2 regions of the Photorhabdus viridis genome follow, and region 2 is predicted to be linked to the other one. Evidence: predicted binding sites of a transcription regulator. Region 2 holds the regulator's gene; the other holds the start of a gene.
The links. Region 2 encodes PhoB, which activates phosphate uptake and scavenging genes when phosphate is short. Its sites were predicted from a motif close to CTGTCATAAAACTGNCNNAT; they were not measured.
Positions count from the first base shown of each region.

Region 1: a site for PhoB is predicted at 3,203-3,222, ahead of pstS (phosphate ABC transporter substrate-binding protein PstS). Genes of this name have one in related genera too.

Region 1 covers NZ_JBEJZY010000022.1:33,108-38,827, reverse strand. The annotation lists gene pstB (phosphate ABC transporter ATP-binding protein PstB) at 1-80, opposite strand, end outside; gene pstA (phosphate ABC transporter permease PstA) at 113-997, opposite strand; gene pstC (phosphate ABC transporter permease PstC) at 999-1,955, opposite strand; gene pstS (phosphate ABC transporter substrate-binding protein PstS) at 2,055-3,095, opposite strand; gene envZ (two-component system sensor histidine kinase EnvZ) at 3,310-4,629, opposite strand; gene ompR (osmolarity response regulator transcription factor OmpR) at 4,626-5,345, opposite strand.
Region 2 covers NZ_JBEJZY010000041.1:13,492-19,211, forward strand. The annotation lists gene brnQ (branched-chain amino acid transport system II carrier protein) at 81-1,409, opposite strand; gene phoR (phosphate regulon sensor histidine kinase PhoR) at 1,759-3,096, opposite strand; gene phoB (phosphate regulon transcriptional regulator PhoB) at 3,120-3,809, opposite strand; gene sbcD (exonuclease subunit SbcD) at 4,072-5,307, shown strand; gene ABR397_RS16950 (AAA family ATPase) at 5,304-5,720, shown strand, end outside.

The sequences.
Region 1 (5,720 bases), on a different contig from region 2:
TTTTTCAGCGCGTGAAATTTGCCGTAATAAAAGTTCAGATCACGTACCTGAATTTTACTGCCAGCGATATCATTAGCCATGTTCATTTATTTCTCTCTGTTGAAAATATCAGTCAGTGCTTTTTCTTGGCAAACAGCACACGCGCTACAATGTTAATCAGCAATACACACAGGGTTATCAATAATACGCCTGCCCACGCCAGTTGTTGCCATTCGGAAAATGGACTCATCGCAAATTTAAAAATAGTGACCGGCAAGTTGGCAATTGGCTGGCTCAAATCAGTACTCCAGAACTGATTTGAAAGAGAGGTGAACAGCAACGGCGCTGTTTCCCCAGCAATTCGGGCAATTGCCAGCAACACACCGGTGATAATGCCGGATACCGAAGCTTTCAGCGTGATGGCCGAAATCATCTTCCATTTAGGCGTTCCCAAGGCATAGGCGGCTTCACGTAAGCTATCAGGAACCAGTTTCAACATGTTTTCAGTGGTTCTGATGACAATCGGCACTTGCAACAACGCTAAGGCAATCACCCCTGCCCAACCGGAAAAGTGCTGCATTTTCGTTACAACGACAGTGTAAACAAACAAGCCGACGACAATAGAAGGCGCTGACAGCAAGATATCGTTGATAAAGCGGATCACCTCTGCCAGCCATGAACGGCGGCCATACTCGGCCAGATAGATACCCGCCATGATCCCCAACGGAGTACCGATAATCGTCGCCCATAAAATCAACAATCCACTGCCAACAATGGCATTTGCCAAGCCACCACCTTCGGTATTCGGTGGCGGCGTCATTTCCGTGAACAACGCCAGTGACATACCATCGAGGCCTTTGGTGACTGTGGAGAACAGAATCCACACCAGCCAGAACAAACCAAACAACATGGTTGCCATTGATAACAGCAGAGCGAGCCGGTTTTTCTGACGGCGCCATGCCTGCTTACGACTGCGTGCATTTTCATCAACAGGCTTTTGTCCATCCATTGTTGCCATATCAACGCCCCTCATTCTTCGCCAGACGCATGATCATTAATTTTGACAACGCCAGCACAATAAAGGTGATCATAAACAGAACCAGACCAAGCTCCATCAATGCTGAGGTATGTAAGCCAGATTCAGCTTCAGCGAATTCGTTCGCCAGCGCAGAAGTAATACTGTTGCCCGGCATAAACAGTGAAAAACTGTCGAGCTGGTAAGTATTACCAATGATAAAAGTCACTGCCATTGTCTCCCCCAGCGCACGGCCAAGGCCCAGCATGACACCACCAATCACGCCATTGCGGGTGTAAGGCAACACAATGTGCCAGATAACTTCCCAGGTAGTACAACCGATACCATAAGCAGATTCTTTCATCATAACCGGCGTTTGTTCGAACACATCACGCATAACCGAGGCGATATAAGGGATAATCATGATAGCGAGAATGACGCCCGCCGCCAGAATGCCGATACCAAAGGCAGGACCGGAGAACAGTTCGCCCACAATTGGCATACCGGAAAGGACATTACCGACCGGCTGCTGGAAATAGGCGGCAAACAGAGGCGCAAACACAAACAACCCCCACATGCCATAGACAATACTGGGAATTGCAGCCAGCAACTCAACTGCTACACCAAGCGGGCGTTTCAGCCAATTAGGCGCTAGTTCCGTCAGGAACAGTGCAATCCCGAAACTGACAGGCACCGCAATGATCAAAGCAATCAACGAAGTGACCAACGTACCGTAAATAGGCACCAATGCACCAAATTGTTCTGCCGGGGCATCCCACTCTTTATGCCAGAGGAAAGAGATGCCGAACTGCTGGATACTAGGCCAGGAGGCAATAATCAACGAGATAATGATGCCTCCCAGCAAAAACAAAGTCATCAGCGCAGCTAGCCGAACCAGTGCACTGAAAATAATATCGCCGTTTTTACTGGGTGCTTTTATTGCCGTTTTCTGTTCGGCCATAGAGCTTATTCTCATCAGGGTTAACTCCCCCTTTAAAACGGGGGAGAAATCAAAACTACAAATTTAATCGATACTTTAAACCGTTGCCATCAACACGATTTAATACAGAATTTTACCGCTGCTATCCTTCACATGGGTTTTCCAAGCCGCGCGAACTTGCTCAACCACTTCTTTTGGCAGGGTTGCATAATCCAGATCATTCGTTTGTTTACTGCCTTTCTCGTAAGCCCAGTCAAAGAATTTCAGTATTTCTGCCCCCTTGGCGGCGTCTTTTTGCTGTTTGTGAACCAGAATAAATGTAGTGGAAGTGATCGGCCACGCGTTTTCACCTTGCTGGTGTGTCAAATCCTGAGCAAACGTTTTGTGCCATTCCGCTTTCTTCGCTGCGGCGCTGAAACTCTCTTCTGTCGGGCTGACAACATTGCCATCAGCAGAGACCAATTTGGTATAAGCCAAATGATTCTGTTTAGCATAGGCATATTCAACATAACCAATGGAACCCGTCAGGCGCTGAACGAATGCAGCAATGCCATCATTGCCTTTACCACCTAAACCAGCAGGCCAGCTTACCGTGGAACCTGAACCAACTTTTTCTTTCCATTCGCTATTCACTTTAGAGAGATAACGGGTAAACACAAAAGAGGTGCCGGAGCCATCTGCACGACGTACCACCGCAATATCCTGCTCCGGTAGTTTTACCCCCGGATTCAATTTAGTAATCGCCGGATCATTCCACTTTTTCACTTTACCTAAATAAATATCACCCAACGTTTTACCATCCAGTGTTAATTCACCAGATTTAATACCAGGGATATTAACCGCCAGTACGACCCCGCCGATGACCGTCGGGAATTGAAACAAACCATCAGCCGCTAATTTTTCATCGGATAAGGGTGCATCGGAAGCACCGAAATCAACGGTATTTGCCAGAATTTGTTTTACGCCGCCGGAAGAACCGATGCCTTGATAATTGACTTTATTACCGGTCTCTTTTTGATAAGAATCTGCCCACTTGGCATACACTGGGGCGGGAAATGTCGCACCTGCCCCCGTCAAGCTGGAAGCCGCGAATACAGGCAGGGTTATCAAAGAAAACGTCGCTGCCATTATGCCGACTACAGTGGTACGCATCAGTTTCATAATCCCTCCTAATGGGACATTGAGAATCAATAAAGAAATGTGTTCGTCAGATTAAAAAAGGTTCAGAAGGGAAAATAGGTCAGTTTAGTTACAGCAAAATGTCTTAATTATGACAGTTTTATGACAGCGCAATGCAAACTCAGCTTGATGCTGACATAAAACTGTCATCTCCACAGGCCATGAAATTGAAGCCGGAAGTTATCCTCTCAGGCTATCAAAAATTATCTTCCACAACAGGAATACAGGCACGGATAGATAATCCCCCTCTGGGGCTGGTACCAATTTCAATTTTCCCGTCATGAGCATCAATAATCCGCTGAACAATAGCCAGACCTAACCCTGTTCCACTGTTGCTGCGCGCTCTTTCACCTCGGACAAATGGCTGAAATAACCGTGGCAAATCTTCCTGCTTAATTCCTGCTCCATCATCCTCCACCTGAAACCAGGCAAATTCATGAGTCTGACCACTACTGACTCTAATCCAACCATTACCATAACGATTGGCATTAACCAGCATATTAGCCAATGCCCGTTTAATAGAAATCGGATTCGCGTTAACGGTTATTGGGGGAAGAGACAGATTATTTTCAATATCTTGCTCATAGCCATTCTCCGCGGAAATAACCTCTTTGAGAATAGAATTCAGTTCACAGAATTCCATTGGCATTTCTTGCCCGGTACGGAGATAATCAATAAATTGCGCAATAATGGCATTACATTCTTCAATATCTTTATTGATAGATTCAGATAAATAAGCATCTTCCTTGCTCATCATTTCTGTTGCCAACCGGATACGTGTCAGTGGAGTACGCAAATCATGGCTTACCCCGGCAATTAATATCGTCCGGTCACTTTCCAATAACTTTATTCCTGCGGACATTTGGTTAAATGCACGAATAGAAGCGCGAACTTCCAGCGAACCCGCTTCCCGCACCGTAGGCATCATAATACCTTTACCCGTCTGTCTGGCAGCATACTCCATTTCCAGCAAAGGCCGGTTCTGAAAACGGATATAAAGCCAGATACAACCAAACGTCAGTAATAAAATTGCCAATATATAACGGAAAATGGGTGAGAATTGATTTTGCTCGATCTCAGTCAAAGGAACCCTGACCCAAATATCGGGAGCCAAATAAGAATTAAGCCAAAGTATAGGGCTCTCTTTGTTTATTTCCAGACGCAGATCAGCTTTGCCACCGAGGTATTGACTCATCTTCTCACTCAGGAAATCATAATGTTTGGCCCAGCGTAAACCTTGTATCTCCGCATCAGACTCAGAATACAGCGTAATACCCAGCTCCTGATAAATCTCCCGGTGTACTACCGGTGAGATTCCGTCCTCCAGCTTTAATCTTTCAGCCATTAAAGTACTAACTTCATACGCTAGCACTTTATTGAACTGCTGCAAGCTTGGCATGATAACGAAATTCACAACGATCAGGTAACTGGTTACCAGACTGATAAACAGCATAGCCATGACCAGAAATAAAGTACGGGTAAAAGTGCTGCGAGAGGAGAATCGCAATCTCTTCATACACGGCTTCCATCAGGCACAAAGACATAACCCAGTCCCCAAATGGTCTGGATATAGCGCGGGTGTGCAGGATCTTCTTCAATCACACGGCGCAGACGTGAAACCAAAACATCAATAGATCGCTTCATAGTGCTGTATTCCCGGCCGAGGGCTAATCCCATCAGCTTATTACGGGACAGCGGTACACCAGGATAAGAAACCAGCACTTTCAATATGGCAAACTCGCCACTGGTCAGTACCATATGTTCATCTCCCTGAAACATTTCCCGGGTGCTTAGATTAAGACTGAACTTACCAAAATTAATAATTGCGTCATCCTCAGCGGGTATGCCTAGTAACTTATTCGCCTGACGGCGTAATACTGCCCGGATACGCGCCAATAACTCACGAGGATTAAATGGTTTAGGAATATAATCATCAGCGCCGATCTCCAACCCGACAATACGGTCTACTTCTTCCCCTCTTGCCGTCACCATAATAATTGGCACCGGATTATTTTGTTTTCTCAGTCTTTGGCAAACAGAAAGCCCATCTTCCCCAGGTAACATGAGATCCAATACAATTAAGCTAACAGATTCCCGTGTCAATAAGCGGTCCATCTGCTCCGCATTAGCAGCACTACGTACCTGAAAACCTTGTTCTGTCAGATAACGCTCTAATAACGTTCGTAAGCGCATGTCATCATCCACCACAAGGATTTTGTTACCTTCTTGCATTATTGAACTCCAAATAAATACTACATGCTTTGCTAAATTTATCATTATGAAGAAGATTAAACCAAAGATAGAATCCAGATATATATATTTTAAGATAATTTCTATAGGACTTATTTTCGTACGTTATTAATCTGAATGATTAATTCAGTGGTAAACCACTGACTGCCAAAATCCTACAACTGACTGTTAAGCATTGATTTTTTTACGATAATTTCGTCACCTGTTGGTTTGCTCATCAGTATTCCGGCTACCGGAGAATTAACCTAAATCCACCAGCTAACTGAATCAAATTCATCAGGCAGGCTAAACGAATAATGCTTTCCGTTTCATATCACCTTCCTATCTGATCCACGCACTAGCGTAAACTTTTTCTTC
Region 2 (5,720 bases):
CACCTTTCTCAGGCACGCCATCCCGCGCTTTCTCTAACTATCTGACGATGACAAACGGTTAAATAAACGGACCATTATCACTAATGACTTTGACTTTCTTGTGAACCAGAACGACCCCAAATACGGTCATAAATACCAAACACAACCAGAACCAACAGGGATGGCGCTAACCAAGCTAACCCTTGATCAGCCAATGGTAAACGAGTTGCCCAATTTGGTAATAAATACACCAGGTTTTCTGATGACTTGATAGCATCTAAAATACCAAACAGCAGACTGATTAGCATAACCGAAGCCAAAATACGGCTAAAATTATTCCACCAGCGCAGAGTAAAACTCAGAACAATCAAAACGATACAAGGTGGATAAATCGCAGTCAGTACTGGAATAGAAATATTGATCAAATGACTCAAACCAAGGTTAGAAGTCAGCATGGAGAACAAACCAAGGATCAGAACCAATGAACGATAAGACAGAGGCAGATAACGGCTGAAAAACTCAGCACACGCACAAGTCAATCCCACCGCAGTCACCATACAGGCGACAAAAATCAACACGGCGAGGAAAAGAGCGCCAACACCACCAAAAGTATGCTGAACATAGGCATGCAAAATTACAGCGCCATTTTCCGCATGAGGAATTAATGACCCGCTGCCAGAACCCAGTTTGAACAGAGACAGATAAACCAGCACCAGACCAAACCCGGCAATCACCCCTGCCCACGTCGCATAACGGGTCAACAATGAAGCTGAAGCAACACCTCTTGAACGCGCCGCGTTAACGATAACAATACCGAATACCATAGCGCCTAAGGTATCCATCGTCAGATAACCATTAACGAAACCACTAGAGAATGGGATTTGTTGATAAGCCTCAATTGCAGGAATTGCTCCCCCCGCAGGCCAAAGTAGAGCGGCAACGCCAAGTATACCTAACGCCAGCATTTTAATGGGCGCCAGCACATGCCCGACAGTATCAAGTAAACGACCAGGGTAAAGCGAAACAGCAATCACCAAAGCAAAATAAATCAGGCTGTAAATAAAGAGCGATAATTCACCCGAACCGGCAAGGGGAGCAATACCCACTTCAAAAGAAACCGTCGCAGTACGTGGAATTGCGAATAGAGGACCAACAGCCAGATAACAAACTGTCGCCAGCAGCAACCCCGCAGCCTTACCAATGGGTGAACTCAGCTCTTCAATACCACCGCCTACTTTTGCCAACGCGATGATTGTAATTACCGGTAAACCAACCGCGGTGACCAGAAAGCCTAATGCAGCTACCCAAACATATTCACCCGATTGTAATCCCACCATAGGAGGAAAAATAATATTTCCCGCTCCTACAAACAGGGCAAAGGTCATAAACCCTAACGCCCAAATATCCTTAGATGATAAACGATTTGTCATAATAATTGTTAATTTTTTGTTACCATTTTAATGGCTTGAATAATATAAATACCGCCAATAGTTAAGCCCGCATTGGCAATATTGAACCCTAATTTAACGATTTATTATCAAAATAATATTCACCTGTACCTGTTTAATACAGAACCATAGTGGTTATTATAGATAGAATCGCCAGCAACTGCCCACAAGTAAAACTTTTATAGTGTCAGAAGGCAATAGATAAACCAGAATGCAGAGTCATATACTGCACTCTTTTTCAAAACCAGTGATTGCTGTTAGCTATCATTGAATACACACTATATGATTTGTGTTTTTTTTAACCTTCAAAGCTAATAATTAATTTCACAAGTTAATTATTGCTTTTAATTAAATCATTATTATCTCTTTTACTGGTTAATTTAGCCGGTACAATCAATCCTGACAATAAAGTAAAACTGAAAGTTGTTCCTTGACCTATTTCACTGGAGATTTCAAGGTGGGAATGGTGGTGATGTAAAGCATGCTTAACAATAGCAAGACCGAGACCGCTTCCACCCGTTTGCCTGGAACGGGCTTTATCTACCCGATAAAAACGTTCAGTCAAACGGGGTAAATGTTCTGCACTGATACCTGGTCCATTATCTTTCACAATAAACTCGGCGCCGTGGGAGTTCTTTTTCCAACTGATATCAATCTGAGTGCCTTTCGGGGTATGATTAACCGCGTTATAAACCAGATTCGACATTGCACTACGAATCTGCTCTTCATTGCCGAAAACTTTTAGTTTTTCACTAATATCAAAATTAATTTTATAGCATTCATTACCAAGCGCGGCGGCTTCCTGACGCAATACCTTAAGCATCAAAGGCACATCAACTACTTCATTCATATCAATCTGAGGAGCCGCTTCGATTTTAGAAAGCAGCAATAATTGCTTCACCAGACTATCCATCCTCCGAGTTTGTTCCTGCATTGTATTCAGCGCCTTATTACTCAGCGAGCCAGACACCTCCTGATCCTGCATGACTTCCAGATAACCCTGCAATACAGTTAAAGGGGTACGCATTTCATGGCTGACATTGGCAAAAAAGTCACGGCGGGCATTTTCCAGGGCCCGTTTCTGCGTCACATCCCTGGCAACCATTAATAGTTGCTCTCCAGAGTAAGGCATAACCCGAAACTCAACAGTGAAACCATTATTTAATTCTATTGATAACGGACGTACAAAATCCCTGGAAAGCATATACCGATTAAAATCAGGATAACGAAGTAAATTAAAAATAGGCTGCCCATTGTCCTCAGGCCAACGAAAACCCAGTAAATGCTGGGCCAAACGGTTACACCAGAAAATATTACCCTCAGTTGTCATCATAACAATAGCATCCGGCAATAACTCAGCGCCGCTACGAAACCGTTTGATCAACAGCGCCAGTTCACGGCGCCGTTTCCGGTTCCGTTGCTGCATTTGGTGAATACCATAAAAAATCGGCTCCCATCCCCCCCTTCCCGACGGCGGCAACATCCTACGATCTAACCATAACCAATCCGAAAGTTTCAGCAAATTATAGCCATGCCATATCAGCGCCAAAAATACCGAAGCAAACAAGCACCAGGACAAATGACCAATAAATATCGACAAAACTAATGCAGGCAAACAAAAAAGAAACAGTTCTGAAACCAGTTTTTTCCAGGATAAACGTTCTAACACATCATGTTCTCCGGCGCGCAAACTCAGTAACGGGTAGAAAAACGATAACCAGTACCGCGAACGGTCTGCACCATTTTATCATGACCACCAATCTCTAATACTTTACGTAAACGGAGAATATGCACATCAACAGTTCTGTCTTCAACATAAACATTTGCTCCCCAAACATAATTGAGCAACTGTTCACGGCTGTAGACCCGCTCAGGATGAGTCATAAAGAAATGAAGTAATTTAAACTCGGTCGGCCCCATATCCAGAGCCAGGTCCTGACTGGTCACACGATGGGAAGTAACATCCAAAACCAAGCCATTCATTTCAATGATATCTTCCATCACCATAGGTGAAATACGCCGCAATACCGCTTTGACTCTGGCAACCAGCTCTTTAGGAGAGAAAGGCTTGGTTATATAGTCATCTGCCCCAACTTCGAGGCCGCGAACCCGATCTTCCTCTTCACCACGTGCGGTCAGCATCATCACCGGAATATCACGGACATTATTATCCCGTTTCATTTGCTTGATCATCTGCAAACCAGAACCACCAGGGATCATCCAATCCAATAACACCAAATCAGGATAGGGTTCAGATAAACATGCCAGCGCAGAATCATAATCCTCCGCCTCTACCGGTTGATAGCCATTTTTTTCCAGCACAAAACAGACCATCTCACGAATCGGAGCTTCATCTTCAACGACCAGAATACGTCTTGTCATGGGTTAATCCTGTTAAATATTGAGATAAACGCGACTGAGTTTTAAAAGGCATTATGCGTCAGTTTTATGACAGATTTATGAAATCCTGCCTCGGTTATCCTCCACCTGCAATCTGTTTCGCAATAATTAATTCAAACAACTATCATATTTCATCATGAATGCGAAGCGGCTCGGAGATATATTCACGAAGCCAGATTTAAAGGCGACATTCAGAATATAGCCATTATAATCATCATTCACTTTAATCCATTGCGGCGGCACTATGCGTATTATTCACACTTCGGACTGGCATCTTGGTCAATATTTTTTTACAAAAAGCCGGGCTGTTGAACATCAACATTTTCTGCGTTGGCTGATTAAACAGGTTGAAAATTACCGGGTTGATGCATTAATTGTTGCCGGAGATGTGTTTGATACCGGCTCGCCGCCCAGTTACGCCCGTGAGCTATATAATCGCTTTGTTGTTGAACTGCAACCTACTGGCTGTCAGTTAATTATCCTTGGTGGTAATCATGACTCCGTGGCAACGTTGAATGAATCAAAAGAACTGCTTTCCTGCCTGAATACCACCGTCATTGCGAATGCTGACGAAGATCCACAAAAACAGATAAAAACACTTAACACCAGGGAAGGTCAAGCTGGCGCCATTCTCTGCTCAATCCCTTTTCTGCGGCCAAGAGATATTATGACCAGCCAGTCAGGTCAGTCAGGAGAACAAAAACAACTGGCGTTACAGGAAGCAATTGCAGAACACTATGATCAACTCTATCAGCAAGCACGTAAATTACGTGATGAACTGGATTTACCCTTACCTATTATTGCCACCGGGCATCTAACCACCGTTGGCGCCTCAGCCACAGATTCAGTCCGGGATATTTATATTGGTACACTTGATGCCTTCCCGGCGCAAGCTTTCCCACCGGCGGACTATATTGCACTTGGGCATATTCACCGGCCACAAATCGTGGCTAAATCTGAACATATTCGCTACAGCGGTTCCCCCATACCGCTCAGTTTTGATGAAGTCGGGCAGGAAAAAAGCGTCTGTTTGGTGGAATTCACCCAAGACAAACTGGCATCCATTACACTTTTACCTATTCCTCAATATCAGCCCATGCAACTTATCAGGGGTGATCTGCAACAAATTGAGCAACAGTTACAGACTTTTAATGACTATAAAGGCGAGCAACCCGTCTGGTTAGATATTGAAGTTGCCACACAAGATTATCTCCACGATATCCAGAAAAGAGTTCAATTGATGGTTACAAAACTTCCTGTTGAAGTCATTCTGCTACGGCGTAGTAAAACACAGCGACAAAATATGCTGGCGCAAGAAAACAGAGAAACCCTGACAGAACTCAGCGTTAACGAAGTTTTTACCCGGCGGCTTGAACAGTCAGAACTTGAAGATGAAGAACACAAAAAACGTCTGACCACCCTTTTCGAACAAACACTGAATAATATCTATCAGGATAAAAACAAGGAGGAACAGGCATGAAAATTCTGAGTCTGCGGCTGAAAAACATTAATTCATTACAAGGCGAATGGAAGATTGATTTCACAACAGAGCCGTTTGCCAGCAGTGGCCTGTTCGCAATAACCGGCCCTACCGGTGCAGGTAAAACCACATTATTGGATGCCATCTGCCTTGCCCTTTATCACGAAACCCCGCGCCTGACAGTTTCAGCATCACAAAATGAGCTGATGACCCGCCACACAGCAGAATCCCTGGCAGAAGTTGAGTTTGAAGTGAAAGGTGTCGCTTACCGCGCTTTCTGGAGCCAACGGCGAGCGCGCAACCAGCCGGACGGCAATCTGCAAGCCCCCAAAGTGGAACTCGCATTCAGCAGCAACGGCAAAATTCTGGCAGATAAGATCCAGGATAAGAAAGAGAAAATTATCGAAATTACC